4 regions of the Paenibacillus sp. FSL P4-0338 genome follow, and region 2 is predicted to be linked to each of the others. Evidence: riboswitches for the same ligand, from Rfam matches in the RefSeq annotation. Region 2 holds a riboswitch; each other region holds the start of a gene.
The links. A riboswitch is a leader RNA that binds a small molecule or an ion and turns the genes downstream of it on or off. The one in region 2 is predicted to bind cyclic di-AMP.

Region 1 (7,979 bases), on a different contig from region 2:
GTGAGGTGAAGGAATGGTGAAAAGTTCAATTGCCCGCGGTTGGATCAGCATGAAAGAACAGTTCTATATATTGATTCTGCTATTTATCTACCGGCTGTTCTGGGGTTATTTCCTGTACAAATTCATTAAAAGTGCGGTTGTCCCCGTCCTGCTACGCTACCCGGATGCGAATGCCGGCGGCAGCGGAATAGGCAGGCTGCTGTATTATATCGAGGGGCAGACTGCGCTGCGCACCGACCCCGCCGTCCAGCACTGGCTGTGGATGCTGCTGGCGCTGACAGTGCTAAGGCTGCTGCTGACTCCCTTTATCCGTGCAGGGCTGCTGCACGAGCTTCATCAGGAGCGCGACGGAGCGCGGGGACTGTTCTTTTTCCCGGGAATGAGAAAATATGGGCTGCCGGTGCTGGCGTTCAGCCTGGCCGAATGGGCACTAACCCTCCTGCCGCTCTATTGGCTGCTTCCACGCATGTACCGTCATCTGCTCAGCGGCGTTCTCGATGTTCAGCTCCTGCTCAAGCTTGTGCCCTGTGTGCTGGGCTGGCTGCTCTATCTATTCCTTGTCCGCAAGCTTCTGCTCTATATGCAATTCGGCTATACCGCAGGTACCGGCATGTTCTCCTCGCTGCTAATCTGCCTGAAGGTGTTGATGCCTTCGATCGGTATTTCCGTCATTCTGGGGGCGGGAAGCCTGGCCGTAATTCTGCTCTGTAGCGCCTCTGCTCTGTTCTATCCCGGATTGCCGGCACTTATGCTCCGCCAGGCAGCTCCGCTGCCCTCCACGCTGTTCAATATGTGGGGAATCGCTGCCCAGTACCACCTCTGGTCCAGTAAATCATTTCCACAATAATAAGCTGCTACAGCGGCATACTAAAAAGAGTCACAGCCCCTCATCAGGGAGCAGGACTCTTTTTTGCTTGAAGAGAAGGACAAAAGCATTTGCAAAAGGGTAAATCGTCTGATACAATGATGCCTGTACCACTAGTAACAAAGTTGTAATCTTTCAAACAGAATCTTCCGTATCTATTGCAATTTAATCAATGCCGATAAGTCACTGTTCTGGTGCATAAAACGCCGAATTCCCTGCACCGGGAAGTGGGGGAACCATATTTTGGGTGAATTGATCTCGCTTTAGAGGGGTCATAGGGGAACCTTCTACCGAATCCTTAAGCTAACCTCGCAGGCCCTGGAAGGAGTACATCTTTTGATTAGACAGAATTTCAAGAAAAAATGCACCGCAGCGGCGCTGGGTCTTGTGATGGTATTCACACTCGGAGCGGGCAGTGCCTTCGCAGATTCCAAAATGGATACTGTGATTTCAAAAACCATTGGAACGTCGTATAAAACCGGGGGCACAACCACCAGCGGCTTCGACTGTTCCGGATTTACCAAGTATGTGTTCAAGAATGTCGGGCTTACCTTGCCCCGTACATCCAAAGCACAGTACAAAGTTGGAACAACAATATCCAAGAGCAATCTACGCTCCGGAGATCTCGTGTTCTTCAATACTCTGGGTAACGGAGTTTCCCATGTCGGTATTTATGTTGGAAACGGGAAGTTCGCACAGTCCTCCAGTTCACGTGGTGTAACCATCAGTTCGATGAGCCAGTCTTACTGGGCCAACCGCTACGTTGGCGCCAAAAGAGTAATGAGCACAACAGCCTACCAAGCTGTCGCTTACGATTGAACCTTTGAAGCATACCCCGAATATTTCAGCCTCTAACAACTAAATGTAACTTATACGAGCCCGGGATGATTATTGCCGTAATCATTTCCGGGTTTTTCCTTTTCCTTATTCTACCTTTTACCCGAATCCACAGCCTTGAAACAGCATTTTATTGCAAAAACAAAGAAAAAATCATATTAAATAACCCCGGCGCATAGATATGAGTCTTTCGAAAGGGCTATAACTCTAAAAAACAGCAAAAAAGATGGATTAATATGTTATAAGTGATTGCCAAGCGCCTTAGTCTTTGTTACAATTATCGCAGTGAGCTTTTAGTAACATTTTTGTAATTATTGAATCGCTTTTAACAAAGGTTTTGTCATGTATTGAATGAACCGCTAATCCTAATCAACAGTCGTGCCGAGTTCCCTAATGAATTAGGGAAACGGGGGAACCACTTTGGGTGAATTGACCTCCTATTCTAAGAGGGGTCATAGGGGACCTTCAACCGAACCCTTAAGCTAACCTCGTAGGCATTGGAAGGGGTATTTACTTTTGAAGAAGAAGCTAGCAGCCGCAGTACTAAGCTTGTCCATTATCTTCACAATCGGAGCAGGAAGCGCTTTCGCGGATTCCAAAATGGATAAAGTGATCGACAAAGCCATCGGAACCAAATACGTATCCGGCGGTACATCAACTAACGGGTTTGATTGCTCCGGATTTACAATGTATGTTTTTGATAAGATCGGCATTAACCTGCCCCATCAATCCGGCTCTCAGTACCAGATGGGTACTGACGTGTCCCGTGACGAGATGAGACCAGGCGATCTTGTATTCTTCAATACAAGCGGTAAGGGCATATCCCATGTAGGTATCTATGTTGGTGACGGCGAATTCGCCCATGCCTCTTCCTCACGCGGTGTAACCATCAGTTCGCTGAGTGACAGCTATTACGTCAACCGCTACGTTGGCGCCAAACGAATCATGAGTACAGATGCCTACAAGACTGTAGCTTCGGATTCCCAAGACAACGATGATGTACAATAATTCTTTGTAACCTACGCTCTTTTCCAAGATTTTTGCCGAAATCTTGGAGAAGGGCTTTTTTTTGTCTATAAAATTACTTACCCGTCTCTATATTTGTAAAACACCGATTCTGTACTTTCAGAAAATAATTATTGGCGTTTGTCAAGTTTCTGCATTTCCGCAAGGAATTTGCGTCGAAACTGGCTGTTTTTGTATATAATTAATAGAAGAACAAGTGGAAACGGCTTTTCCGTCCTTTAAAAGCAGTTTCGGCTGGAAGGAGGCCTCCCGTAATGATTAGCTCCCCGTTAACCTTTTATGTGGTGCCTATGGAACCGCAGCATGCCGCTGAGATCTGTGAGTGGAGCTACAAGCCTCCGTATAATATTTACGGCTGGATGTCCTGGGAGCAGATGCAGGCGCTGGGCGTGGAGTTCGGAGACCCGCAGCTTCGCAGTGAGCAATATGTATCTGTAGTGAACGGACAGGGGGATCTGTGCGGCTTCGCCCAGCTCTTTCCGATGGAGGGGGTAGTCCGGCTTGGTGTCGGAATGCGGCCCGAGCTGTGCGGCCATGGAATGGGGCATCTGTTCATGAAGGCTATTGTGCAGGCAGCACGGGCGCGATACCCGGAGCGTGAGATCGACCTGGAGGTGCTGACCTGGAACCAGCGCGCCATCCGCGCTTACCAGAAATGCGGATTCACTATAACGGATACCTATGAACGCCGCACCCCGACCGGCAATAAGCCTTTTTATTGCATGGTCTATGAGGAATAGCACTGGAGACAGATTGATTTGCAAAAAAATGGATCGTTTGTGTTCATTTTTTTGACACAAATACTATGATAACGCTTCACCATCCGCTATAATGGAGTCAGCAGCTTACATGGAGGGACGGATGCAGATGCAGAAATGGATCATGAGCGGTTTGTTTTTTGCCGCCTGTGCCTTTGCAGTAATCTTAATGTTTACCTTACCCGGTAAATCCGAGGTGGCGGAGCAGAACAAGCCGACCATGCCGGAGGTTGTGCTGGACGCTGCTGGCGCAGAAGCTACAGTGAAGGCCAATTGTATCTCCTGCCACGGTGACCAGCTTCAGGGCGGGGCGGGACCCAGCCTGCAGCAGGAAGGCGCTTCGCATGACGCGCCGCAGATCTACAGCATAGTCACCAAGGGCCGCGGACAGATGCCTTCCTTCAAAGACAGGCTGGCCCCTGAAGAGATTGCGAATGTAGCCCTATGGCTGGCCGAGAAGAAATAATCCGCAACCTGTACAAACACCATGCTCTTCATTTCAAATGTATAATGCCCGTGACGAGGATAACGAATGATCCTTGCACGGGCATTTCTATTGATCAGATATTCCTATTGTCTCCATAGGAGCCTTGTCCTCTAGCGGGTCTTCTCGAATGCCTCATTAAATTCATGCGCCTGGCGGAGATCAAGCTTCTCCACATCTGCAGCCAGCCGCAGAACAACCGTCTTGTAATCAATGGTGATATGCGGGTGATGGTCAAAGGCCTCCGAAATTGCCGCTACCTCATCCACAAAAGCAATTCCCTTCATATATTCACTGAACATATATTTGCGCACCAGCCTATCCCTCTCCAGCTTCCAGCCCTCAAGCTTGCCGATCTGCTCCTGAAGTTGTTCCTCAGTTAATTGCAATTCGTTTCCTCCCTTGCTAAGTTAACGGTTCCTTAATCCTGCTCTTGCCTTCAAATAAAACATCCCTCAGCTTCTGAAAGTCCAAGGGATGTGCCAGGCTAAAGATTTTTGATTAAATGTATTCTGACATCCCGGCAATTAGTACTCCACTTCCAATTTTAACATGGCTGGATGCCCGGGACAAACCCGCTGCCGCATTTCCCCCCTGTTTTATACAAGAACGACCGAAGCCAGATCCTCATCGCCCAGCAGAATATTAATGCGGTGTGTTTCTTTATCGTACATTACAACTCCGCTGCCCACCTGAATGACCGGCTCGTTGCCCAGCGCGTAGAACAGGTCTTCCGCAAGCGCCTCCCAGACCTCCTGCCTTGATTCCTCCGGCAGATTTGTCCACTCTTCAGGCTCCATTTCAAAAAAAATGTACCCGTCTGCAATCCGTCCAACGGCTCCTGTCAGTTCAACCAGAATTTCACCGTAATCTCTGCCATGCTTAACTCCCACATCAATCACTCCGTTTTCTTCGCTGATGAATAATAACCTACCTTATCTATTATAGCCGAAAAAATCACTTCACAAAAAAGGGAATGATGTCGATAAAGAAGAATATACGTGATTTGGTTACGAACAGAGTGTTCTCCCGCGGTTCAAGGACGAAATACGCGGTTAGTCGATCACTTCTTAATTCTCATGGACGAGGTGTATAAATGGAAATCTCAACAATTCTAGGCCTGGTTTTTGGTCTGGTCGCAGTAATCTGGGGGATGATTCTCAAGCATGCTCCGCTTGCAAGCTTGAACAACCCCGCTGCCTATGTCATCATTTTTCTTGGCACGGCTGCCTCCATCTTCATGGCCTTTCCGATGTCGGAAGTCAAGAATTTCCCTAAGCTGTTGAAGATCCTGTTTACGAAGAAAAAGATGGTCGGTAAGCCCGAACTGATTACCATGTTCATGGAATGGGCATCCATTACCCGCCGCGAAGGACTGCTCGCTCTGGAATCCAATGTCGATGAAATTGAAGATAACTTCCTCCGAAACGGCATGCGGATGATTATTGACGGCAATGATCAGGAGTTCGTCCGTGATGTATTAATGGAAGATATTCATGCCACTGAAGACAGACATAAGGCCGGAGCCTTGATCTTCTCCCAGGCCGGGATGTATGCCCCTACACTAGGGGTACTCGGGGCTGTTATCGGGCTGATTGCCGCCTTGGGTGATATGAGTAACATGGACGTCCTGGCCCATGCGATTGCCGGTGCCTTCATTGCAACCCTGCTCGGGATATTCACCGGTTATGTTATGTGGCACCCTATGGCGAACAAGCTGAAGCGGATATCCAAACGCGAGATTGAAGTCCGCCTGATGATGGTGGAGGGTCTGCTCTCCATTCAGTCCGGGGTGTCTACCATAGCCATTAACCAGAAGCTGTCCGTCTTCCTGACTCCGTCCGAGCGTGCCAAGCTGAGCGAGAAGGAGGGGGCTTCCAGTGAGCAAAAAGACTAGGCATGAGGAACATGAAGAGCATGCCGATGAATCCTGGCTGCTTCCCTATTCCGATCTGATGACCCTGCTGGTTGCTCTATTCCTAGTTATGTACGCCATGAGCGCTACGGACGCCGTGAAATTTCAGCAAATGGCTGAAGCCTTTAATTCAGCGCTCAGCGGCGGCGGCGGCGTCCTGGAGTACCGGTCGGATTCCCCGACCAGCACCCAGCTGGACCAGGGCAAGCAGGATAAACTGAACAATGTGATTGCCAAGAACACCGGCACCTCCGATCTGTCCAAGCTCCGTGCCAAGGAGCAGGAGGATCTGGAGAAGCTGAAGAAGCAGTTCGACCAGTACATTAAGAACAACGGGATGACCGACTTGCTTAGCACCAAGCTGAATCAGTCCCAGCTGATGATCACGATTAGCGACAATGCCCTGTTCGCTTCGGGACAGGCTATAGTGAAGGACGAATCCCGCCAGCTGGCTAAGTCGATATCCAACATGCTGCAGCAATTTCCCGATTATGAAGTATTGGTGCAGGGGCATACCGATAATGTTCCAATCTCCAACAGCACGTACTCCTCGAACTGGGATCTTAGCGTAGATCGCGCCCTTGAGTTCATGAAGATTCTGCTGCTCAATCCCAACCTGGACCCGACGAAATTCAGCCCGACCGGCTCTGGCGAATACCACCCCATCGCTACCAATGCTACGGCTGCCGGGCGGGCCAAGAACCGCCGGGTAGAAGTATCTATCCTTCGTAAATATAAGGATGCTGCTGCAGAGACCACGGATGTCTCTAATGTAACAGCTCCCTGAATAGACATGAAACCAATAAGAGCTGCTTTCGAACGACCCCTGTCAGGGTCAATCGGAGCAGCTCTTATTATAGGTATGGCATTATTATCTTATTGCAGCTGATAATTCAGCATAGCGCCCAGCTCTTGCTTCTCCTCCTGAGACAGCTCCCGCCATTCTCCGGTCTTCAGCGCGCCAAGGCGGATATTCATCACCCGGATGCGCTGCAGCCGCCGCACTTCATAACCGAAGGCACTGCACATGCGGCGGATTTGCCGGTTCTTGCCCTCAGTCAGCACGATACGGAATACCCGCTCACTGATCCGCGTAATCTCACAGGGAAGTGTCTTGCTGCCCAAAATTCTCACACCGGTAGACATGCCGGTCAGAAAAGAAGGCGTAACGGGTCGATCTACAGTGACCACATATTCCTTCTCATGCTTGCCTTCTGCACGCAATATTTTGTTAACAATGTCACCGTCATTGGTCAGCAGAATCAATCCCTCTGAATCCTTATCGAGCCGCCCGATCGGGAAAATCCGCTCCTCATGTCCTATGAAATCGACAATATTACCTTGAATATGCGCTTCTGTGGTAGAGGTAATGCCCACCGGCTTATGAAGCGCGATATACACGATCCTGCTGCCCGTCTGAAGCGGCTGGCCGTCAATCAGCACTTTATCCCCTGCTTCAGCCTGGCTGCCCAGCATAGCGGTCTCACCGTTGATGGTGACCCGCCCTCCCTCGACCAGCTTGTCTGCTTCACGGCGTGAACAATAGCCTGTCTCACTGATGAATTTATTGATTCTCATGTTCGTCCTCACTCCGTTCTATATTCATGCCGGCCGGAGGTGCTTGCTCCTTCGCTTCAGGCAGCTTGATGATTACCTGCGTTCCCCGGCCATACTCGCTTCTAATTTCCAGGCTGCCCTTATGAGCCTGAATGATCCGCTGGCTGACCATCAGGCCAAGCCCCGTTCCGGACTCTTTGTTCGTAAAGAACGGCTCTCCCAGCTTGGGCAGCATATCCTCAGGGACGCCTCCACCCTCATCCGTGATCACAATAACCACAGAGTCCTCCAGCTCCTGCTGCTCCACGGTAATCGTTCCCCCGTCCGGCATCGCTTCGATCGCATTTTTGATCACATTGATAAATACCTGCTTCAACTGATTCTCCTCACAGTGCACCATGGCGGGTACTCCCGAGAAATATGTGGTGAATTCAATGCCGAACAGGTGGGCCTGGCTATCCAGCAGAGAGATGACATCGCCGACAATATGCCGCAGATCCCTCTGCTGGAAATGAACAGCCTGCGGCTTCGCCAGAA
Region 2 (7,979 bases):
CCCTTGCTCTGGTGGGGATTCCGCCGCTGAGCGGTTTTGCCGGAAAGCTGCTGATCATCCGCGGAGCTTTGGATGCCGGTATGCTGACACTGTCTCTTATCGGTCTCGGCTCAAGCTTTATGGTGCTGTATTCCTTAATCAAGATGTTCAGGCTGGCCTTCTGGGGAAATGAACCTGAGAGAGAACTGCCTGCTGTGAACCTGAAGAGAGCTTCTGCTGTCGCCGCTGCACTGATTGTGCTTGTCATTGCAATGGGTATTGGAGCAGATGCTCTATATGCCTATGTAGCACAGGCCGGAGAGGTTCTGGCTTCACCTGCGGAATACATTCAAGCCATACTGAAGGAGTAGATATAATGACTCTACAATTCTTGTTTAATCTGTTAGTTGCTTTATTGTGGATGGCAATCAATAATAGCAGCTCCGGCGCCACTTTTCTTATCGGGTTTCTGCTCGGCATAGGGATGCTGCTGTTATTCAGAAGATCCAAGCCCCAGGCCCAGCCATTTTATTTAAAACGTCTATGGTCCATATTCAAGCTGCTGCTGATCTTTATCCGCGAATTGACCATCTCGAACTTTGTGGTGATTTATCATATTCTTCGTCCGAAGCTGGCGATCCGCCCTGGAATATTCGCCTATGAGACAGCCTTAACCTCAGCCTGGGAAGTTACACTGTTGTCTTGTCTGATATGTCTGACTCCTGGCACGCTAACTCTCGACGTGTCAAGGGATGGGAAGACCTTATATATTCATGCTATTGACATCAAAGATGCTGAGGAAATGGTGAAGCAGATCCGGGGGAATTTCGAACAAGTGATCATGGAGGTGACCCGCTGATGGTCTCCGTACTATTAACTACCGCATTGACCATTCTGGGAATGGCCATACTCGCGTGCCTGTACCGGCTTCTGAAAGGACCTACCCGTTCGGATAGGGTGGCGGCCCTAGATACGATAGGCATTCATGTACTGGCTATGATTACTGTCATTAGTATGCTGCTGGATACCCGCAATTTTCTTGAGGTAATTCTGGTTATCGGTATTCTGACGTTTATTGGAACCACTGCACTCGCAAGGTATATCGAACGTGGGGTTGTTGTGGAAGAAGGAGGGGAACTGCATGACAGGTGAGTTGTTTAGCTCGATTCTAGTAGTGCTGGGCGCCATTTTTTGCGGCATTAGTGCCTTTGGTCTGATCCGGCTGCCCGATGTCTATCTGCGTTCACATGCGGCCACCAAAAGTGCAACGTTCGGGGTGTTATGTTTATTGGGCGGCGGCTTCCTTTACTTTTGGTTCAAAGATGGAGAGATCAGTGTCAAGCTGCTGCTGGCGATTCTTTTTGTATTCATCACTTCACCGGTCGCAGGCCATCTAAATGGCCGGGCGGCCTACCGTTCGGGCGTTCCCTTGTGGAAAAACAGCATACAAGACGATCTGCTTACCCATACGGAAAGAAGTAAGGAGCAATCTGAGAAATGATATTTGCCGCTGAATTCCTGTAAAGGAAACGGGGGAACCAAAAGTTCCGGGGTGAATCTCGAGAATATCGAGTAGGGCTACTCAGGTCCGAATCCGTCAGCTAACCCCGTAAGCGTTCATGAGAGGGGAATCCTGCAGTGCCTATTGTTGATGTCAACGGAACAACCTTGTATTATGAGATATCGGGTAGCGGTCTGCCCATCGTTTTTATCCATGATTATTCGACCTCCCACCATCTTTTTGAACCACAGGCGGAATATTTCAGTAAGCGCGCGAAAGTAATTGTCTATGATCTAAGAGGAAACGGGCTGTCGGGGAAGATGAATGTTGAGATTGGCCGGATCTTAGACACTCAAGTTGAGGATCTAAAGGCATTATTAGATAAACTGGATGTAGAAAAGATTGTAATTGTAGCCTGCTCCACTGGAGCTATACTTGCCCAGAAGTTCGCCTATCTGTTCCCTGAGCGGGTGATTACCATGATTTTGGTGGATAGTTATTTTCAAGGTGATTACTCTGCTAGTGGAAGTAAGTTGAAAGAAGCGTTGCAGTTCTGTGCCTGGATTTCTCATTATCTCCCTGCTGAAATGTTTATCAAGCCTTTACGTATCACCTATCACCGGTGGCTCTTGGCTTACCATATCTTGAGAAAAGAGCTTATGCATAAACGGACGACAGAATGGATTAAGCAACGCATGGCGTTGAAGTATTCGGACGGTTACGGGTTTGCGCTGCGGCTGCAAATTCCGGTGCTGATCGTGTCAGGTAATCACAATGAGCGGGTGTTAGAGCAAGTTAAAAAAACAGCGGCTAAGTATCCCAAAGCTCATTTAGCGATCATCGAGAATGCCATGTATCCTAGTCACCTATGTCAACCGCAATTATTTAACCGGCTTTTGCTCGATTATCTAAAGGACCAACAGTGTTTTCAACAAGAGCTACCTGGCTGATGCTCTCACTGGACACACAGCCTTGAAGGTGACGCAGCGCTGTTTATTTACGAAAAGAATCATTACAGGAGCCAGTGATATGTTTAAAAAAAGGTACCTTTGGTTTACTCGAAAACTCAGTCTAACCTCATCAAGAATTATTCTTTTAGGTTTTGCTGTAACCATCATTCTGGGGACAATTATGTTGTCCTTACCGGTATCTTCATCCACCGGAACTAGTGTGGGATGGCTAAATGCATTGTTTACCTCAACTTCAGCTGTGTGTGTCACTGGACTGGTGGTGCTGGATACAGGAACCGACTTCTCCAACTTTGGACAAATCATTATCCTGCTCCTCATTCAAATCGGAGGATTAGGATTCATGACGTTCAGTGTTCTAATTGCCGTAATTCTGGGGAAGAAGATTGGGCTGAAGGAGCGTTTACTCATCCAACAATCTTCGAACTCCATTGAAACACAAGGGGTCGTCCGGTTATCACTAAGCATTGTGCTGATCTCATTTATCTTCGAAACTCTTGGGGCATTGTTGTTGACCGTCCGGTGGGCAAATGACCTGGGTGTTGCCAAAGCCTTATATTATGGAATTTTCCATTCCATCTCGGCCTTTAATAACGCAGGTTTTTCATTATGGTCGGATAGTCTGAGCCGGTATGTCGGTGATCCGTTAGTCAATATTGTCATTTCATTTTTATTTATCATTGGTGGAATTGGATTTATTGTGATTCTGGATCTATACCGCAAGAGAAGCTGGAAGGCTCTGTCTTTTCACACAAAAATCGTGCTAATCACTTCAGGAGTGCTTTGTTTTGCAGGGTTTCTGGTCATATTTGTGTTTGAGCTTTTTAATACCAGAACATTTGGTACACTCACATGGGGGGAAAGAATCTGGGGTGGATATTTCCAGGGAGTGGTTACCCGCACAGCGGGGTTCAACTCCATTGATATTGGTGCGATGTTACCGGCGTCCCAGTTCTTTATGATCTTTCTGATGTTCATAGGAGCTTCATCAGGCTCGACAGGCGGGGGGATCAAGACGACCACCTTTGCGGTACTCATATTAAGCATCTTCTCAACCATCAAGGGGAATGCTGATGTGCAGCTGCTAAAAAAACGGATACCTCAAGATCTTATTTTCAGATCATTGGCTGTAATGACCATCTCCTTAGGCCTTGTTCTTGGAGCAACCTTTTTATTAACAATTACTGAATATACCCGCCATACGGATATTCTTGCTCTTTTATTTGAAGCTACATCAGCCTTTGGAACCGTGGGCATGTCCATGGGCTTAACCCCTGATCTGTCACCGATTGGTAAATGTATCATCATAGTTATAATGTATATTGGGAGACTGGGCCCTTTAACCTTAGCCTTTGCCTTGGCACAAAAAAGTGTTAAACAGAAGTACCGTTACCCAGAGGACAAGTTGCTGATTGGTTAGTAAGTAGGGAGTAGTTGGAACTGATTAAAAGGAGAAGTTCTTCCGTTTACGGGTAGAACTTCTCCTTTTTTATCTTCATTTTTATAGTAGAAGCTTCTCCATAATCATCACATCAATAAACGTTTTGTCTATAATCCCCTGCTTCTCCAATAGACCCACCTGCCGGTAGCCCATCTTCCGATACAACCCTTGACCACTCTCATTAGATCATCTCCTTAAGATTGTTTTCTCGCTTTAATCACAGCAGAGACGATGTATTGCTCAACGTTCGCACCGGGAACCCAATCTTTGATAAATGTTCTGGATTCGTCTTTGGGCTCAATATGGATCTCAGTAAAGCCGCTTTCCTGAAGCATCATCTCCAGATCAGAAATGAAAGAGGCCCCGGAGATACAACCCGAATATAATTCGCCCAGGTCATTTTTGATTTCGGGGGGTAGCTCAGCTGTAGTTACAATATCAGAGATGGCCAGACGCCCTCCGGGCATAAGAACGCGATAGGCTTCACGGAATACTTGCTGCTTATCAGGCGAGAGGTTAATCACACAGTTGGAGATTATGACATTAACCGAGTTGTCGGCCGCCGGAAGATGTTCAATTTCTCCCAACCTGAATTCGGTATTATTAAACTTACCTTTAATGGCATTATCTCTTGCCCGGCTAATCATCTCAGGAGTCATATCTACACCGATAACATGGCCTTGTTCACCTACCTGCCGGGAAGCGAGGAAGCAATCGAACCCGCCGCCGCTCCCGAGATCCATAACATGTTCACCAGGCTTCAGCTCAGCAATAGCCTGGGGATTACCGCAACCAAGACCTAAATTTGCGCCTTCAGGAGCTGCGGCCAGATCCTCACTAGAATATCCCATTTTAGCAGATATGGCATCATAATCAGTTGGGCTGTCACAGCAGCTGTCAGCAGAGGAGCAGCAGGAGGAGGCAGGTTCGGCCTTTTGTACAGCAATGGTTTGATAACGTCCCCGTACATTTTGGCGGATTTGGTCATTCGTAAGTTTGTTCATGAATACACACTCCTTATCATTAAAATAACTTGCAAGTTACAAATAAAGGCCAAGGGAAATCACCCTTTAACAGGTGCGCAGCAATTGCTGGATTTCCCCATAGCATCGTTGAAAAGCTTGATGGATCGTAGCAATGTTTCTACTTCAAACTCACTCATATGCGAGAAGGCTTCAATCAGGTATTCATTCATTTGTTGATCAATAGTTGCAGCCACCAGTTTTCCTTCGGAAGTAAGGGAAAGGGTATAGATTCTCCGATCGCTGGGTTCAGGTGTCTTTTCTACCAAATTCATTTTCACCAACGACTGGACTTGTCTGCTGAAGGTGGTAATATCCGTGCCCAGTGCTTCGGCAACTTGCTGCATGGAAGGATTGTGGCTCCGGGCGATCTCATAAAGCAGATGGCTTTGGGCCGCGGATAGTTTACATCCCCTTACACTGCAGCAGTCCTTATTGAGAAGCCCTAAGCGCCGGGTCATGATTTGAAATAGTTCTCGTGGGGTTTCCATGTGTTCACCTCTTGAACTGGTTATACCGCAATTGATTGCAAAATGCAAATATTATTTTCATCTGGTTGCTAATTGGCCATTAAGGTCTTAGAATATAAGTATTGCCTTATATAGATGGGAGGAGCTTTTAAATGAATGTACTAAATGAACTTGCGGAAGATTTAAAACTCCTTGGAGATAAAACACGGCTCACGATTCTAACCCTTTTAAAAGAACGGGAGTGGTGTGTATGTGAATTCGTGGATCTTTTTGACATCTCCCAACCAGCCGTAAGCCAGCATCTGCGCAAATTGAAAAGCAGCGGATTGGTTAAGGAACAAAAAAAAGGTCAGTGGGTGTATTACTCTTTAAGCATTGAAGATAAGCCTCATGTTGCGGCCATTCTTCAGCTTACACCGGATACCAGCTTCATTCTATCCAGTTTAAACAAGCCGTCTGGTGCTGCCTGCTGCGAGTAATATTTTGATATTGAATATATAATCATATAATTATATAATGATGTACGTTATTATACTTAAGCATATGAAGGGAGTGCTCTGCAATGTGTTATATAGACATATAATGGGGGAGATCATTTGGTAGTTTTAGCGAGTCTTATATTTATCGTCACATTAATTTTTGTCATTTGGCAGCCTAAACATCTGTCCATTGGCTGGTCTGCCTGCGGCGGAGCGTTACTCGCCTTACTTGTCGGTGTCGTCAGCTTGAAGGATGTTCTGGATGTTACGCTGATTGTGTGGAATGCCACACTGGCCTTTGTAGCAATCATTTTGATCTCCCTAATCCTCGATAAAATTGGATTCTTCGAATGGGCAGCTTTACATATGGCCAAAGCTGCTAGCGGGAATGGAACCCTAATGTTTATCTATGTCATCATTCTGGGTGCTGTAGTAGCGGCATTTTTTGCTAATGACGGAGCAGCGCTCATTCTAACACCAATTGTGCTGGCTATGGTCCGTGCGCTGAATTTTGATGAGAAAAAGGTTTTTCCGTTCATCATTGCTAGCGGGTTTATAGCAGATACTACGTCTTTGCCCCTGGTTGTAAGCAATCTGGTGAATATCGTATCGGCTGACTTTTTCGGATTAACCTTTATGGAATATGCCGGACGGATGTTAATGCCTACCTTATTCTCCTTAGGGGCAAGTATTCTCGTGCTTTATTTCTTCTTCCGCAAAAGCATTTCCAGAAACTTTGACAGCTCCCAGCTGAAAAATCCGGCGGAAGCTATCAAAGATAAGAAGATGTTCAAGCTATCCTGGTGGGTATTAGCAGTTCTGCTGGCAGGGTACTTCGTGAGTGAGTTCCTGAATATCCCAGTGTCTGTTGTAGCCGGGGTTATCGCAATCTTTTTCCTGCTTATGGCAAGGAGAAGTCCAGCTGTACCTGCAATGGAAGTGGTGAAGGGAGCACCTTGGGCGATTGTTTTCTTTTCCATCGGTATGTATGTTGTCGTATATGGTCTAAGAAATGCGGGTCTTACGAATGTGTTAGCTGATGCCATCCAGGCCGTTGCCGATCAAGGGCTGTTCGCAGCAACGATGGGGATGGGCTTTATTGCCGCGGTGATCTCCTCCATAATGAACAACATGCCTACTGTAATGATTGATGCACTGGCCATTGATGCCACGAACACTTCCGGACTGATTAAAGAAGCTTTGATTTATGCAAATGTTATTGGTTCTGACTTAGGTCCGAAGATAACACCCATTGGTTCGCTGGCTACCTTACTGTGGCTGCATGTGCTTTCCACCAAAGGAGTAAAGATATCCTGGGGAACGTACTTTAAAACAGGCATTATTTTGACGATCCCTACGCTGTTCATCACACTGCTTGGTTTATATATAACATTGACCCTATTTTAAACTCGAAGGAGATTAAGACTTATGGATAAGAAGACCATTTACTTTTTGTGCACAGGAAACTCCTGCCGGAGCCAGATGGCGGAAGGATGGGCCAAAAAATACTTGAGCAATGAATGGAACGTATACAGTGCCGGTATTGAAGCTCACGGTTTGAACCCGAAAGCCGTTCAGGCGATGAGTGAAGTAGGTATAGATATCTCAGGTCAAACATCAGATATTATTGATCCGCAGCTGCTGAACAGCTCTGATCTCGTTATTACATTATGTGGAGATGCAGCAGATAAATGCCCGGTTACCCCGCCTCAGGTGAAACGGGAGCACTGGGGATTCGATGATCCGGCGAAGACTCAAGGAACTGATGAGGAGAAGTGGGCGGTCTTCCAGCGGGTTCGTGATCAAGTGGGCGAACGCATCAAACAATTTGCTGAAACGGGTGAATAGTCTTATATCCAGAAAAATAATTATTGTCGCTGGACAATAACACAGTCCTATAAGATCCGCGCCCAGCGCGGTTTTTTTGTTTTAATTGAGACAGGGGGAAACTTTCTGGATACAGCCAATAATTATGCGATATGGAACGAAGGCTGTGTTGGCGGAGAAAGCGAGTCTTTGCTTGGCGAATGGATGAAAGAAAGAAAAAACAGAGCTCATGTTGACGATAACAAAACTGAACTTGAGGAGACCTTGGAGACTTTTGATTGTTTGGTTAAAG
Region 3 (7,979 bases), 120 kb from region 2:
CTGGAGGCGGATAGTCTCTCGTTGACCAAGGATACATTCGGGCTGAAGGCGCTTCTCCAGGGCTGTATGGATCTGTTCGTGGTGAGCACGCAAGACAAGCCGTTATCCCTGGAGCTTGTGATCGAAGAGGGGCTTCCCGACAAGTTCACCGGGGATGCTGCGCGTATCCGCCAGATTCTGATCAATCTGATCGGCAATGCGGTGAAATTCACGCCATCCGGCACGGTAACGGTTAAGGTGGAGTCCTATGGCGTCAGGGAGACCGCTCAGGCGCTGCAATTCATGGTGCGCGACACCGGCATTGGCATCTCCCCGGATAAGCTGCAGCTGCTCTTCCAGTCCTTCTCGCAGGTGGACGCGTCGCATACCCGCAAATACCCCGGAACGGGTCTGGGCCTTGCGATCTGCAAGAAGCTTGTAGACCTGATGCAAGGAGAGATCTGGGCAGAACCGGCAGAGGGAGGCGGTACACAATTCTTCTTCAGAATTAAGCTGCAGTCGCAGGAGCATTCCCCGGAGGTATTCTTCGGCAAGGATACAGGGGGCGGGGAGTCAGCAGAGGAGAACGAAGCCGTATAAGCAGCGATTGCCAACAAGAGAGTTAACATTATATAATTTGAAAGTAACTATTCTTTTATCACGACAGTCCTGAGGACGGAAAGGAACTCTCTTTGAGCAAAACAAAAAAGAACAATGTCATGGCTCCCCAAATGAGCAAGCAGGAGAAGCGCAGGGCAGAGCAGGAACAGCAGAAGCAGAAAACGAGAATTCTGATCGTGAGTACGGTGGCTATCGTCGTTATTATTTTTGTAGGCTTATTCATACTTGCTTCGAAGGACTCTTCTCCTGCCGGTACAGACAGTAAGCCGGTTGCCTTCAATTACAGCGAAATGATGCGGCTTGGCAAGGAGGATGCTCCGGTTAAAATTGTGGAATTCGGCGATTTCAAATGTCCGGCTTGCGCCCAGTTCACCGGTGTGATCAAACCGCAGATCGTTCAGGGTTATGTAGATCAGAATAAAGCAGCCTTCTATTTCGTGAATCTGGCCTTCATCGGCAAGGATTCCAGAACGGCCTCCCTGGCAGCGCTATCGGTGTATCATCAGAACCAGGAAGCGTTCTGGAAATACTTCGATGCGATCTATGCCAACCAGGGGAATGAAGACAAGGAGTGGGCTACGCCTGACTTCATGGTGAGTCTCGCCAAGCAGCTGGAGCTGCCGGTCGATTATGACCTGCTGCGCAAGGATATTGACGACCGCACCTATGCGAAGGAGCTGGACCGGGATATTCAGCTTGGCACGGATGCGGGCGTAACGAATACACCTTCCTTGTTCGTGAACGGCATCAAGGTGAAGGAGCCTTTCAATATGGAGGAGATTGACGCTCAGATTCAAGCAGCTACAGCAGCAGCGGGAGCTGCCCAATGACAGCCTTCTCTGCCTTCTGCCGGCGAAATTGTCTCTACTTGGCCTGGTTCGTCTGTGTGGTGGCTGTAGCGGGAAGCCTGTATCTCAGTGAGGTCCTGCATTACGAGCCGTGCAAGCTGTGCTGGTTCCAGCGGATCTTCATGTACCCGCAGCTGTTCTTGCTGGGGATCGCCACCTACCGGGCGGACAAGCGGATCATTCCTTATGTGCTTCCCCTTAGTCTGATCGGCGGCTGTATCTCTATTTATCATTATGCAGAGCAGAAAATTCCGGCGCTCAGCAAGGTGCTTCCCTGCACCATCGGCGTACCGTGCAACAAGGATTATCTGAATTGGTTCGGATTTGTTACGATCCCTCTGCTTGCACTTATAGCCTTTGTCTTAATCTCCATTCTGCTCTGGACAGGACGGAAAGAGGAGCCTGCAGAGTAAGAAGCTGACGGGCAGAAGGAAGAGAAGAGAATCCCCTTAATTTTAGCGAAAAATAATATACAAAAACCCTGTAAAATCACGTGTTAAAGGGATAATGAAAGAGAATGAAAGATCAAGACATACCGGATGATGAATTTGGTTGTTTTGAGTGCTTTTCATTCTTTTTTCATTTGTTTCCACGCTTTACGGAAGACGTATTGTAGCTTAATATTAGTCCTTGTGAGAAGTTGAATATGCGCTGAATTTTCCGGAAGGAAAAACGGGGGAACCACACTTTGGCCAAGGCCAAAAGGGGTGAATCGGAGCAGGCCGCAAGGGCTGTAACCGTAGGGCTACCACAGTCCGAATCCGCCAGCTAACCTCGTAAGCCACTAGTGGGATAATGACCATGCACATTAGGCATGCGGATCATTTCCGTATGCTTATTTTGGTGCCTGCATTTATGAAATCCACTTATGAAAACAGCGCAGGGAAACCCCATTTTCAACTTAACCAAGAGAGGAACTGTTACTACAATGGTAAGCAAGGTAAAACGACTATTGATCGGGCGTCCGATGAAGTCGAACGAACTCGATCATGAAAAGTTATCCAAGGTGAAAGCACTGGCTGTCCTGTCTTCTGATGCGCTCTCGTCTGTAGCCTACGGAACAGAACAAATTCTAATCGTACTGGTGGCCGCCGGGTTCACCGCCATCTGGTACTCCTTGCCAATTGCATTAGCCGTACTGGGCTTGCTGGCTATTCTGATTCTGTCCTATCGGCAGACGATATTCGCTTATCCGCAGGGCGGAGGAGCTTATATTGTAGCCAAAACCAATCTTGGAGTGCATACTGGGCTTCTGGCCGGCGGCTCGCTGCTGGTGGATTACATTCTGACGGTGGCGGTAAGCGCCTCGGCGGGGACGGACGCGATCACTTCAGCTTTTCCAAATCTGCATAATCATAGTGTCCTCATAGCGGTATCTGTTATCGTACTCTTAACGATTGTTAATCTGCGCGGGGTGACCGAATCGGCTTCGTTCATCGCCATCCCGGTCTATCTGTTCGTCGTCTCCATCTTCGTGCTGATTATCGCAGGGATCTTCAAATATGCAACCGGCGGGGCTCATGCACACGTTCCTGAGATTGGTACGGCAGTCTCCAATGTCAGTATGTTCCTGCTGCTGAAGGCATTCAGCTCCGGTTGTTCGGCCCTAACCGGGGTAGAGGCGGTCTCCAATGCCATTCCTAACTTCAAAGCGCCGGCGGAGAAAAATGCAGCCAAAACGCTGATGCTCATGGGCCTCATTCTCGGAGCTATGTTCACAGGCATTACGCTGCTGGCTTACTGGTACGGCATCATGCCCGATGAGAAGGCCACCGTGGTCTCACAGATTACCGAGTCTACCTTCGGCCGTGGCGGGCTGTACTTCTTCATTCAGGGGATTACGGCGGTTATCCTGTTCCTGGCAGCCAATACGGCGTACTCGGCCTTCCCGCTGCTGGCGTTCATGTTCGCCAAAGACAAATATCTGCCCCATGCCTTCATGGTGCGCGGCGACCGGCTTGGCTTCTCCAACGGCATTATTTTCCTCGGCGTCATGTCGGCAGTGCTCGTAGCTGCATTTCACGGGAATACGGAAGGACTCATTCCATTATATGCAGTAGGGGTATTCATTCCGTTCACGCTGTCGCAGCTAGGCATGATGGTCCAATGGTACAGAACGAAGCCGCAAGGCTGGCAGAGCAAGTTCGCCGTGAATACGGTCGGGATGCTCACCACGTTAACGATCACCATGATCTTCATTATCACCAAATTCTCCAGCGTGTGGATGGCCTTCATCTTCCTGCCGGTCGTCATTATCGTGTTCCACCGGATTCACCGCCATTATATGAATATTGCCGATCAGCTGCGGATCTGTCCCGCTACCGATAAGCCTTGTATCAAAGGAAGCACCGTAGTCGTTCCGGTCGCCGGTGTGACCCGCGCAGTACTACATTCGATCAGCTATGCGAAGTCATTGACTGATAATGTGGTCGCTGTATATGTAGGCTTTGATGAAGAAGAGATTCACAAGATGGAGCAGAAGTGGGAGGAGTGGAACCCCGGAGTACGCCTGATCGTACTGCGCTCCCGCTACCGCAGTATTATCCGCCCGCTGGTGAAATTCATCGATACAGTAGAATGGAAGACCTCTTCAACGGATCATATTACCGTCCTGATTCCGCAATTCGTTACCAAGCATTGGTGGCAGGCGGTGCTGCATAATCAGACCAGCTTGTTCATCCGCTCTTATCTGATGAATCAGAAGGATATTGTCATCGCCACGGTTCCTTTCCATCTGCATAAATAATATAGAAGATTATAGAAAGACGGCTGTTTCTGCTTCATGCGGAGGCGGCCGTTTTTACGTTTTAGTTGACAGAGATAATGAGAATCAATATCATCAATCTATAAGCAATAATTGAGCTTGTCTGTTTCATAGCCATATTTATAATAGAGGAGCCTTGCTCCATTACATTTATACGAGGAGTGTTATCATGTCGGAACGTTTAAATACAGAGCAGCTGAGCATCGGATATGCGGAGACAATGATTGTAAAGGGGCTGAATCTGTCGCTTCCGACAGGGAAGATTACGGCGCTCGTCGGAGCGAACGGCTCCGGGAAGTCCACGATTCTGAAGACGATGGCCCGGATCATGAAGCCGAAGAGCGGCAATGTCATGCTGGACGGGAAGTCTATTCACAATCTGTCCACCAAAGAGGTGGCCCGCCAGTTGGCGATTCTGCCGCAGAATCCTACTGCCCCGGACGGGTTAACGGTATCTGAGCTGGTAGGGTACGGTCGGTATCCGCATCAGAAGGGCTTCGGCAGCCTGACGCCTGAAGACCGCAGCATTATTGCCGAGGCGATTGAATTGACCGGCATGAATGAATTCCGTGACCGGCCGATTGACCGGCTCTCCGGCGGACAACGGCAGCGGGCCTGGATCGCCATGGCGCTGGCACAGCAGACGGAGATTCTGTTCCTTGATGAGCCGACGACTTTCCTGGATATGGCCCATCAGCTGGAGGTGCTTCAGCTGCTGCAGAAGCTGAATGAGCAGGAAGGCCGGACGATCATTATGGTTGTCCATGATTTGAACCATGCCTCCCGTTACGCGCAGCATATGGTAGCGATCAAATCCGGCAATGTGATCAGTGAAGGCGCTCCGAATGAGGTAATGACACCGGCAGTGCTGCGTGAGGTATTCGGCATTGAGGCGGATATTGTGCCTGATCCGCGTACAGGTGTGCCGCTCTGTCTGCCTTACGAGCTGGCTGCGTACAAAGTTGCCGGGCTGTAGGAGAGGAACATGAATGAATTCCTGAGGCAAGAATATAGTTCCAAGTTCGATCTCCATGCTAAGGTACCCGAAGGAGCCGTGTATTCCTTCGCCGCTGCAGAACTGGCAGAAGAGGCGGGGATGAGGACCTTCATGGAGGCTTACCGGCCGCTGATGAAGGCGCTTGACGATAAAGCGGCCGGTGCGTATTTCGGTGGTTATCTGAGCATTATTGCACTCGCGGTCCAGTATTCCGTGACCGGCTACCTATGTGTACCGGACTTCAGCTTACGGAACCTTCAGCTGCATCTCGTTCCGGCAGACGGCTACTGCCGTGTTGCCTTCTCGCTTCGTGAATGGGGGATGGGACAAGCTCCTGCGGATGAGCCTGAACGGAAGGCCTGGCGCAATGAGGTGCTCACCAGCTTCTACCAGAGCACAGCCGTGCCGCTGATCCGCATGGCTTCACAGGTGAGCGGCCTTTCGCATGGGGAGATCTGGGGACAGATGCCGACCAAATTCAATTATTATGCGGAAGCCTTTGCTGCTGAGCTTACAGATCCGCTCCAGCTACGCCGGCTGGAGGAGGATTACGCCTATCTGAAGGATGAGCTGCCTGCTGCCGTATTCGGGATGCCGCGGAATCCGTTCCAGGTGAAGGTGCGGAGAATCGAATCGCTCGCGGACCCGCAGCAGACGGTTCAGATGCGTAACCGCTGCTGCATGTATTACAGGACTGAGGGCGGGCGGCTGTGTTATACCTGTCCCCGGATGAAGGAGGAGGAACGGTCCGCACGGCGGGAGGAATTCCGTTCCGAGAGCACGGCGGCTGTCAAATAGGGTATAATTGGGAATTTCGAAGCATAATATTGCTATATGCAGCTTCTTAACAGGCTCCTGTCATTGACAAGGGAGCCTGTTCGTTGTTAAAGTTGTGGTTGCTGAAGCCGTGATGGCCCGGCAATAAGCACCACCATTATCTTGTTCATAGAGTTAGGAGTATGAAGAATGAATATTGACAACATATATGAGGATTTGCAGCCGCTAGTAACAGCAGGCTCGCTGAAGCGCCGTGAGAGCCTTAAGGATCTGGTCTATACCCGCATGGGCGGCGAAGCGGATATCTTGGCTGCCCCGGTTACATATGAAGAGATCCAGATCATCTCTGCCTATGCCCTTGATCATCAGATCCCGCTTACGATTCTCGGCAACGGCTCCAATGTCATTATCCGGGACGGAGGCATCCGCGGCATCGTGCTCCAGACCTCGGATCTGTCCGGGATGGGCATCCGTGACGGGCTGCTGTATGCGCAGTGCGGGGCGAAGATTATCGATGTCTCGCGCTATGCGCTGGAGCAGGAGCTGACCGGTCTGGAATTCGCCTGCGGCATCCCCGGCACGGTAGGCGGGGCTCTGTATATGAATGCCGGAGCCTACGGCGGTGAAGTGAAGGATGTCCTGCACAGTGCGCTTGTGATCGATCAGAATGGCCAGCTCCTCACCCTGCACAGCGATCAGCTGGAATGGGGATACCGCAGCAGCATCTTCGCCAGCGGACAGTATATTGTACTGGAGGCGAGATTCAAGCTTCTTCCAGGCGATCCTGCCGCGATTAAGGCGTCCATGGATGAGTTAACCTATCTGCGGGAATCGAAGCAGCCGCTGGAGTATCCGTCCTGCGGCAGTGTCTTCAAGCGGCCGCCGGGCCGGTTCGCGGGGCAGCTGATTCAGGAGAGCGGACTCCAGGGTACGCGCATCGGAGGCGCAGAGGTCTCGCGTAAGCATGCGGGCTTCATTGTCAACGCCGACAATGCAACGGCCAGTGATTATATCGGATTAATCCAGCATGTCCGCTCAGCGGTGAAGCACAAGTTCGATGTAGAGCTGGAGACGGAAGTGGAGATTATCGGGGAAGAATTATAGGCGATAGTTTTTGCCAAGTGGAAACGATTTTGCTGTCCTTTTATAGGACGGTGCCGTTTCGGCGAGAAATAGAAGGATAATTTATAGCGCAAAAAACATAAATTCTTATATTTGAAAAGAGGGTGCAGTCCTAAGCCGGTATGTTGGCTTAGAGCTGCACCCTCTTTAGATTCTTACGGCCGGAGCCGCCGGATAATCAGCTTACAGCCAGCGAATATATCGCCCGGCTCGTCTGCAGGTCCACCTTGGCTTCGGACACTTCATGAAGCTGTAGCCCGCTCACTGCCAGCTCATATCCCGGCTGCGGCAGGGGCACCAGCTCACCATCGGCATTCAGGGTACTGCCTGTACCGCGCAGAATGACCGCACTGTCCAGATAATCATCAATGACATCGTCAGCGTTCCGGTAGTCTACGGTCTCCAGCTTGAAATGGACAGTGTCCAGATCCTCCAGCTCCCGTTTTTCGATGACCAGTGTTGTATCCTTGCGGGCTTCCAGCCAATCGATAAGCTTCTGTACGTTTGCTTCCATAGTATGATCCCATCCTTCGGTTAATAGAGATTGTTATTTCTAAGTTACCCCTTTCAATACAAATGAATCCGTGCAATTTAGTTGTACTATGCAGGGTGTTTGCCTTTCTTCATTCGTGTGTAAACTATTCTTATGCATTGTAATGATGCCAATATCTTATAAGAAGGTGAATCGAATGGGGAACGCATTATTATGGGGCGCAGTCTCCGGCTCGGCGGTCTTGATTGGCGCTCTCTTGGCGTTATTCCTGCGTATTCGAAGCAAGCTGATCGGCTTCATTATGGCGTTCGGTACCGGGGTGTTGATCGGCGCGGCGGCGTATGAATTGTTAGAGGATTCTGCCAGTGACGGCGGGCT
Region 4 (7,979 bases), on a different contig from region 2:
CAATGGGAACAGGCCATGCACAAGCTGTATATTAATTTTCAGGACTACAGCAAGGATGCACGCAAAGGGTTCAACGATGAGGATATTCATCAGGCCAGAGTCAATAGCCGCAAGCTGCTGACGCTGTTGTCCATTCTTGATCCGGGCCATACTGCAACGGCAGAATTGTATACAAGCTTCAAGCAGGCCCAGAAGAAGCTCGGCAGAGTCCGTGATGCAGATGTGCTGATCGGGTCTTTTGAGGACCGGCGCAAGGCGGCGGAGGCGGCGGGCGATAAGAAGACTGCCAAGCTGCTGAAGGCGGTAATCGAACACCAGAAGGATACACGGAAGGCTGCCCGCAAGAAGCTGAAGAAGGCACTGCCCAAGCTGTCCGGCCACGCGCTCGAAGCGCTGTGGACACCTTTTATTAAGACAGGCCTAGAACCCCTCGCTGCCAAAAAAGACGCCAATGTAGCCATGCGCGAGCTTGAAGTCGCCTTTGAACAGAAGAAAAAATCCTGTAAGACCCTATTCAAGGGTCCGGCAGCCGAATCGCAGGAAGCCTTCGAAGCTCTGCATGAGCTGCGGATCGCCGCCAAGGAACTGCGTTATACGGCAAATGCGGCTGCTTTTGCGCTAAATCAGAAATTCCATGCCCATGAAGCCTTCTATAAGGACATTCAGGACCAGCTCGGACTCATTAATGACAAGCGGGTATGGCTTGAGACGCTGCAATCGATTGGGCGCGAAGAGCTGGATGTCGGCAAAAAGGTCTGGGCCGCCTTCACCGATACGCTGCGGGCAGAGGTACTGGAAGCTCTTCATCAGAACGAGGTCGTCCCTGTTGCTGATGCTTAAGCCCCCGAAATAGGGCATCATAGCTGATCATCCCATTTCTTACACAAAGGCAGGACACCGCATGTTATCCAAGCGGTATCCTGCCTTTTATCATAAGCGTCACGTATTACAGCATTCCGGCAGCCCACAATCCGCCTCTGCGGATCATCCGGCGCAGCTGCTCTGAGGAGAAGGAAGGCAGATGATGCCCAGGCATCAGATAGACCACCCGGCCTTCACCGAAGGCATGGCACCATGCCGCCGGTCTCATCGCTCCGTCATGCGGATATTCGGCCAGCACCGTTGTCCCGAAGTGGGGATGCTGCTCGAAATAATAAGGCTCATCCTCTATAACAAAATCAGATATCCCCTCCATAATCGGGTGCTCCGGCGCAGTCACCTTCATCTGCAGCGCTGTGAACGCCGGATGATGGGTGAACCGGGCACCAAGCATCGCCCCAAGCTCCTGATTACGCTGCAGGGATATGCCGTTGTGCACGACAAGCAGCCCGCCGCCGCCAGCCACATAAGCAAGCAGGGCCCCGCTCTGCGCAGTGGGTAATTGCTCCTCGGAGAACTCCGTATAGGAGATCACCAGTCTGCATTCTGCCAGCTCTGCCCGGTTCATCCGTCCGTAATCCTCCGTGGAGACCACATGGAACTCGGGCTCAAGGAGCTGCTCCAGTTCACGGTCTACTCCCTCGAAGGGATGGTACTTCACTTCAGTATAGCTGCCGAACGCCAGTGCTTTGTATGAAGACATGATGTACACACCTCTCTTTTGCCAAGATAGCCTGTCCTGAATGTTCGTGTCACCAGGGCCAGAGATTGCCGTCCAGATCGATAAAAGCCGGTTCTTCAGCCAAATACATCTTATGGTTATGAACGATTGTCATAATCTTGCCTGCCGATTCTTCAGGAGTTACAGGCGCCTTCGCATCCTTCTCCCCGTTCATATAGGTCTGCAGCCAGCCGGGATGGAAGACCATCACTTGTCCGCCCATCGCACGCAGATGATTGTGCAGCAGCGAAGACTGCATATTAAGTGCGGCCTTGGACATACAATAGCCATACATATTGATCCGCTTGTTCCGTCCGATGCTTCCGGCCTCCGACGAGATATTAATCACCAGACGCTGGCGGCCTTGCAGCAGTAAGCCCATCAATGCATTGCTCACTCTCAGCGCACCAAGCGTGTTCACGTTATAAATCTCCGCCATCGCTTCATCATCCATATCCACGAGCACCGTTGCATCATCCGACCGGTGGATAATCCCCGCGTTATTGATAATCATATCAAGGTGCCCTGTACTCCCGGCAATACTCCGTGCAGCCTCCTTTACGCTCCCTGCATTGCCGATATCAAGAGGGACCAGTCTCAGGCTATCCGGGTATTGCGCTTTCAAAGCTTCCAATGCCGCAGGGTCCGGCAAATACTGTCCGGCAAACACCATGTACTTACTCTCCAAAAGAGATCGAACGAGACACAATCCCAGTCCACGGTCAGCACCGGTAACACAAGCAACCCTTTTCATGAGCTCCCCCCTCATATCTGCATGATTATGCACCGAGCCTAGATTCATCCCTCTCACATTAGCATGGCCTCGGGCCGTTAACAACATCCTTCAAGGGAGGGGCCGGGCTATGCAGAACTTTACTTTTGCTTTAATTTTGAACTATGTTACAATCATGATTAATAGTTGTTAACAACACAATTGTTGACAACAGGTTTCATTAACTCTTACCCAGGAAGGTGATCCTCCGATGTCTATTCAACAAATTCACACTAAGGAAGAACTAGAGCAATATATCGGGCAGCCTGGCAAAAAACTGCTCTTCAAGCACAGCACCACCTGTCCGATCAGCGCCAAGGCCAACGAAGAATTCCAGGCCTATGCACAGCATTCAGATACTCCTGCAGCCGTTGTCCATGTGATCGAAGACCGTCCTGTCTCCAATCAGATTGCTGAGGATTTCGGAATCAAGCATGAATCCCCGCAAATCTTCCTGCTGGAGGACAGCGAAGTCCGCTGGAATACCTCACACTGGAAGATTACCCAAAAAGCGATAAAGGAAGCAGTGGAGCAATGAGCGCGAACGTAATTGTCTATTCGACCTCCGGCTGCAGCGAATGCAATCAGGTCAAGCAGTTGCTGGAGAGCAAAGGCATTCCCTTCGAGGTGCGGGATGTGATGACAAGCTCGGTCTATCAGGAGGAAGTGGAGAAGCTGGGCTTCATGGGCATTCCAGTCACTGTATCCGGGGACCGGGCAGTCAAGGGCTTCAATCTTCCTGGGCTTCAAGAGCTTATGGATGCTGCTGTTCTGTAATATACACAAAGGTGCTGTTCTCTCAACAGGAGCAGCACCTTTTTTTGCGATTCATTGATGTAAAATATGTATATTTATATATATCTGGAACAGGAGGACTGATCAATTGAACTGGCTACAAAATGAGCAGGCTGCCAAATGGCGTGAAGAAGGGCAGCGTTATGCGAGCGACGTTAACCAATTCGTACATAAAGGACTGACTGAAGGCTGGGACAAAGCGGGAAATGAACCCGCAGAGGATACACGCGGGACCCTCGCCGCCAAAATCTATAAGATGATTCGAGGAGCTAATGAGCACGGTGAGATGGCTGAGCTGCGGGCGCAATTGCCGGCGGCAACGTGGCCGCTCTCCGGCCACTTTCAGAAGGAGATGCAGGCGATTCGCGGTATCCATTTCATCAGTGATGATGCTGTGGTATTCAGCACCGGTACCCCCTGGGAGAAGAATGCAGTTGTGGTTGTACATAAGGATGTTATTTCCGTATTCGGCGAGTTTAGCCTGGTTGGGGCATCACCTGATAATCAGTTCTATGCGCTCGCCGGAACTCAGGGGATTACCATTATGCAATCCATGAACAGCACACTTCAGGGCACAGTTGTAGCAACCCTCTCATGGCGTGAGCTGAATGGAACGATTCAAGCGCTGGACCCGGACTTTCCCGTCTTGGACATAGACAGCCTGGACCAGGCGTTACCCTTGGAGCAGGTCATTCCTTTTAACGGGGGCGGGGCGTTATTGCTTGTTATGAGCCAGGGAATTTTCCTGGTCCAGCAATCGGAGGAGAAGCCCTGGGAGGTGAATCTGCTGCATCCTGATCTCGAAGAATATAAAGCAGATGAGATAGAGCACATTGAAATTGACATGCCGCATGGTGCCGTCTCTCCGGATGGAAGATGGATTTCCTATGGCAGCCAGGGCAGTGATCATCTTTTATATGACATAACTTCAGGGCAGGTTCACTTATTCAATCCGGAATCCAGTTACCCGCACTATACTATATTTACGAAGGACCAGCATAGCGTATGGTTCAATGCCTGCCACTTCTATAATGGCGTTACCCTTGCCGTTCCCCTTGAAGATGTGGTAGCAGGAAAACTCCCGGCAGACCAGGAATATCCGCTTGTTAACGAGGAAGCCCGGGTGTATGCAGCGGCAGCGCTGAAAGAGGGTGTTGTCATTGGCGACGCTTATGGCTACTTAAGGCTCATTGATGCAGAGGGGCGGGAGCTGTGGCGTTATTATGCCGGAAGCACTATTTCAGGGTTAGCTATCAATCCGGATGAGACGCTGCTGGCTGTTGGGACTTATGGAGGGATGCTGCACTTCCTGGACCTTCATGCAGCGCAGCGCAGCGACTATGAGATTACAACAGGAACCGTTCGTGAGGTGAAGCGGATCATTGCCTGGAAGAATCAGAAGGTTCCGCTGTGGTGGTGATCTCTGCCAAAAATAAAAAACAGCGCTTGAGCGAGATAAATGGCAGATAATCTGCTACATATAGGTGTTTTAGCTTCCCTATGCACAGCCATTCAGCCATTTGCTGAAAAAAAGGCGAATAGCACTCTTTTCCATTTTTACAAACCCCCTCCGAAAAGAGTATGATTCGTGTTGAAAGCAAATGAATGCATTCATGAAAACAAGCAATGCATGCACGCTGAATTTCCGTCATGTGGAAAACGGGGGAACCATCCGGCCGTCAGGCCGACTTGGGGTGAATCCGAAGGAGAATGCCACGCGCAGGTCTCCGGCAGGTAGGGCGACTCTCACCGTCCGAATCCGACAGCTAACCTCGTAAGCGTAAGGAGAGAGCCCTGATCCGCCACGCTTTTGTGCCAGGCGTCTTACGCCTGTTATCCACAACCGCAGGCAGAGGTCCTCCTCTGCCTGCGGTTTTTTGCGCGCTGGAATGAATTGCACAGTATAGATTCAGAAAGGAACGTGACCACATGCCTGACCCCTTATCGCCCACGGCAGCTGCTGCTGCCGGATTCAACCACTACACCCGGCAATATAGCAGTCCCGTCTATGCGCTAAGCTGCCTTCTGCTGGAAAAAGGCGCCCGCGCCGAGCAAGCAACCACCGCCACCTTCGTGGCACTCCATCCACTATGGCTGAAGAGCAGCCTCTCAGGGGACAGCGCTGCTGCGGCTGCCTACAGAGAGTGCATCCGCCAATGTGCTGTGCTCGCCCGGGATCATAGCCGCTGCGCTGCTACCCTGCTTAATTGGGACGATCACGTTGCCAGTGCCTTATGGTACGGCATCCAGCTCCCCCTGCCCGACATCAGCCAGATCCTGGATTGCAGCATCCCCGAGCTGAAGGCCCGGCTTAGAGGAATACGCGAACAGATGGCAGCCGCCCATTCTGCCTTGCCTGCGGTCCATCGTCCTTCGGCGGGATGAGACTGGGTATAACGCGGGATACGCGGGCTATAGGAATGAGAGCCGCGGAACGAGTTGGATGTGGCGGGATTAGGGTACGGATGTCGAAGAAGGTGATGGATGGTGAGCCATGCGGACTACAGATCCCCTATTTCGGCAAATGGGACCATTCCGAAGGCCATGCGGACTGAGAGGCGCTTAATTAACCTATTCCGCCTCATTTCCCTCTCCACACAGCCCTTTAACGTCCTCTCTGTCCGCAAAGGGGAGAGAATCGGTCTTTTTCACAAAATAAGGGCCTCTGGGTCCCCCTACAAAACAAAATGCCCCCTCAAAGTGGGGCTTTAGCTTCGATAAATGACTCAGGTACTTTGCGGGGATCCCAAAACATATAGATTCTATCAAAAAAAGCCGCAGCATCCGCCGCGACTTAGTCCTTGATTCTCAGCACCAGCATCCATACAGTGCTTGGCTCACCTTACATAGCTCAACCATCCGATGCATCGATCCTGTCTTCGCCAACCGTTCAGTACATAGAACTCAGCTCTTGCCCTTACCACCCTTACCGCCCTTGGCAAACCGCCAAAAAGCCATACAGCAGCCGAGCAATCCGGCTCCCAGCATAAGAGTCTGTAACGCCCCCAGCCAAGCCGACTGAGCCGAGGGGATCAGGCTGCTGACAATAATGAGCAGGATAGAGACCGCGACCAGCACGGGGGTTTGTCTACTTTTCTTCACAACCATTCACCACTCCTGTTAGTAATTCTTAACTCTATAGTACTCAAAATCAGCGTAGGAGTCATGCTGGTGGGCATCCACGGAGCCGATGAAATTGAACAAGCCTGTAAATCCGCCAATCTCCCCCGGCTCCCCGTTCACGCCTTCATCCGACAGATAGAGAGCATCGATATTCTCTGCAAAAGCTTGCCAATCTCCGTTATCCCCGAAGCGGTAAAGGATACTCGCGATGCCTGAATGATAGATCAGCTTGAGCTCCGCTGTGTCTTCAGGGACTGGAATGTAATTGTGGACCAATTCAATACGTTCCCCCAGCTTGGCCTGCAGCACAGATAGAACGGTGCCCTCTGATTCGGAGTGGGTCAAGTGAACATACAGCCAATTATTCGAATCATAGTATAGCCCCATCCCCGCCGTTTCCGAATAATGATCGGGATGAAATTCCACCTTGGTTTGAACTTCATAATGAAGGGAGGTTGCACGCGTAGCCAACATCGCCGGATTAATCTGCGAGAAGAAAGAATTCTCTCCATGAATGCGCAAGTAGCCCGGACGTTCAACCGTATTCACCCATGCCGCTTGCTGGTCCCGGTATGGAGTCAGAAAATGAATATCATAGTGCTCCTGGTTAAAATCATCGAATACATCATGAGAGAGCCTGTCCCCCTCTAATTCAACACCTGTTAACCCCTCAACTTCCATTTTGGCTACATTCGATCCATCCTTCATTTCCAGCCAGCCGTCTACTGTCCAATGCATTTTTTGGATCGAGGTTTCACGGCCTAATGGGTTTAAAAGCGTTCCTTCCACAGGCCGTGACATTAGATGGGCAATGTACCATTCGCCTGTTTGGGTTTGAACTAATGAGCCGTGACCTGCTTTTTGCATGATTGAGCCTGGATTATACATCTCAAAATGCCCGGCATCTGGATTACCCAGTGAGAATAGATGGCGCGGCGAGGAGGTGATAATGGGCTCTCCCGACGGATGCGGTTCATAGGGGCCAAAAATATTCTCCGCACGTCCCAGCTCAACACCATGAGCATATCCCGTTCCGCCAGCAGCTAATAGTAGATAGTACATATCTCTATATTTATAGATCTGCGGTGCTTCAGCACAGCCGCGGCTGGTGAATCCTTGCGTCACCCGGTGCCATTGTCCAGCGATCTTTCCCTCATTCAAATCAAATTCAGCGATCACAATATGTCCAGGCGCCTGATACCCTTCACGGGTCTCCCATTCAAGAATGGACACATAGTGTTTGCCGTCTTCATCATGAAACAGCGCCGGATCGAAACCGATGGATGTCAGATAGATTGGCTCCGACCAGGGTCCATGGATATCTTCTGCCCACATGGCATAGGAATCCGAGTTAAATTCACGGCCTGCCATGTTCAACATATGCGAATAGGCTAACCAGTACCGGTTCGTAGAAGAATCATAGGATAGATGCGGTGCCCAGATCCCGGCTGGAGTATTAGTGCCTCTTAGATTCACTTCACCTTTATTCAGGGCAAAGGCCGTCAGCTCCCAGTTCGCTAAATCGGTTGACTTGAAAATTTGAATGCCGGGATTCCAATGAAACGTGGATGTCGCAATATAATACACATCATCCACTCTAATAATAGAGGGATCTGGTGCCATTCCAGGGATTATTGGATTATTAATCTTCGTCATTTATTTGCTTCCCTTCGCTGTTTAGCCATATTA

Region 1: linked by a shared signal. The riboswitch ahead of MKZ07_RS33375 (C40 family peptidase) and the one ahead of MKZ07_RS07630 (alpha/beta fold hydrolase) in region 2 are both predicted to bind cyclic di-AMP.
Region 3: linked by a shared signal. The riboswitch ahead of MKZ07_RS08245 (APC family permease) and the one ahead of MKZ07_RS07630 (alpha/beta fold hydrolase) in region 2 are both predicted to bind cyclic di-AMP.
Region 4: linked by a shared signal. The riboswitch ahead of MKZ07_RS26290 (hypothetical protein) and the one ahead of MKZ07_RS07630 (alpha/beta fold hydrolase) in region 2 are both predicted to bind cyclic di-AMP.

What each region holds. Positions count from the first base shown of each region.
Region 1 is NZ_JBBOCG010000003.1:10,733-18,711, reverse strand. Features, by position in the region: gene MKZ07_RS33390 (M1 family metallopeptidase) at 1-4, shown strand, start outside; gene MKZ07_RS33385 (hypothetical protein) at 14-847, shown strand; cyclic di-AMP (ydaO/yuaA leader) riboswitch at 1,060-1,198, shown strand; gene MKZ07_RS33380 (C40 family peptidase) at 1,256-1,684, shown strand; cyclic di-AMP (ydaO/yuaA leader) riboswitch at 2,072-2,214, shown strand; gene MKZ07_RS33375 (C40 family peptidase) at 2,219-2,710, shown strand; gene MKZ07_RS33370 (GNAT family N-acetyltransferase) at 2,983-3,468, shown strand; gene MKZ07_RS33365 (c-type cytochrome) at 3,596-3,952, shown strand; gene MKZ07_RS33360 (4a-hydroxytetrahydrobiopterin dehydratase) at 4,084-4,359, opposite strand; gene MKZ07_RS33355 (hypothetical protein) at 4,570-4,863, opposite strand; gene motA (flagellar motor stator protein MotA) at 5,067-5,867, shown strand; gene motB (flagellar motor protein MotB) at 5,851-6,672, shown strand; gene MKZ07_RS33340 (pseudouridine synthase) at 6,762-7,463, opposite strand; gene MKZ07_RS33335 (ATP-binding protein) at 7,450-7,979, opposite strand, start outside.
Region 2 is NZ_JBBOCG010000001.1:1,768,814-1,776,792, forward strand. Features, by position in the region: gene MKZ07_RS07610 (Na+/H+ antiporter subunit D) at 1-350, shown strand, start outside; gene MKZ07_RS07615 (Na+/H+ antiporter subunit E) at 356-838, shown strand; gene MKZ07_RS07620 (Na(+)/H(+) antiporter subunit F1) at 838-1,131, shown strand; gene mnhG (monovalent cation/H(+) antiporter subunit G) at 1,121-1,480, shown strand; cyclic di-AMP (ydaO/yuaA leader) riboswitch at 1,478-1,610, shown strand; gene MKZ07_RS07630 (alpha/beta fold hydrolase) at 1,618-2,430, shown strand; gene MKZ07_RS07635 (TrkH family potassium uptake protein) at 2,510-3,868, shown strand; partial or broken gene MKZ07_RS07640 (GNAT family N-acetyltransferase) at 3,950-4,072, opposite strand; gene MKZ07_RS07645 (arsenite methyltransferase) at 4,084-4,893, opposite strand; gene MKZ07_RS07650 (MarR family winged helix-turn-helix transcriptional regulator) at 4,953-5,402, opposite strand; gene MKZ07_RS07655 (ArsR/SmtB family transcription factor) at 5,534-5,860, shown strand; gene MKZ07_RS07660 (arsenic transporter) at 5,978-7,267, shown strand; gene arsC (arsenate reductase (thioredoxin)) at 7,289-7,708, shown strand.
Region 3 is NZ_JBBOCG010000001.1:1,889,376-1,897,354, reverse strand. Features, by position in the region: gene MKZ07_RS08260 (ATP-binding protein) at 1-579, shown strand, start outside; gene MKZ07_RS08255 (DsbA family protein) at 672-1,430, shown strand; gene MKZ07_RS08250 (disulfide oxidoreductase) at 1,427-1,861, shown strand; cyclic di-AMP (ydaO/yuaA leader) riboswitch at 2,088-2,247, shown strand; gene MKZ07_RS08245 (APC family permease) at 2,377-4,194, shown strand; gene MKZ07_RS08240 (ABC transporter ATP-binding protein) at 4,382-5,188, shown strand; gene MKZ07_RS08235 ((2Fe-2S)-binding protein) at 5,198-6,007, shown strand; gene murB (UDP-N-acetylmuramate dehydrogenase) at 6,176-7,090, shown strand; gene MKZ07_RS08225 (hypothetical protein) at 7,287-7,622, opposite strand; gene MKZ07_RS08220 (ZIP family metal transporter) at 7,798-7,979, shown strand, end outside.
Region 4 is NZ_JBBOCG010000002.1:511,613-519,591, reverse strand. Features, by position in the region: gene MKZ07_RS26320 (CHAD domain-containing protein) at 1-840, shown strand, start outside; gene MKZ07_RS26315 (ThuA domain-containing protein) at 947-1,582, opposite strand; gene MKZ07_RS26310 (SDR family oxidoreductase) at 1,632-2,354, opposite strand; gene ytxJ (bacillithiol system redox-active protein YtxJ) at 2,584-2,910, shown strand; gene MKZ07_RS26300 (glutaredoxin family protein) at 2,907-3,149, shown strand; gene MKZ07_RS26295 (WD40 repeat domain-containing protein) at 3,256-4,587, shown strand; cyclic di-AMP (ydaO/yuaA leader) riboswitch at 4,793-4,962, shown strand; gene MKZ07_RS26290 (hypothetical protein) at 5,097-5,552, shown strand; gene MKZ07_RS26285 (hypothetical protein) at 6,072-6,269, opposite strand; gene MKZ07_RS26280 (family 43 glycosylhydrolase) at 6,288-7,946, opposite strand.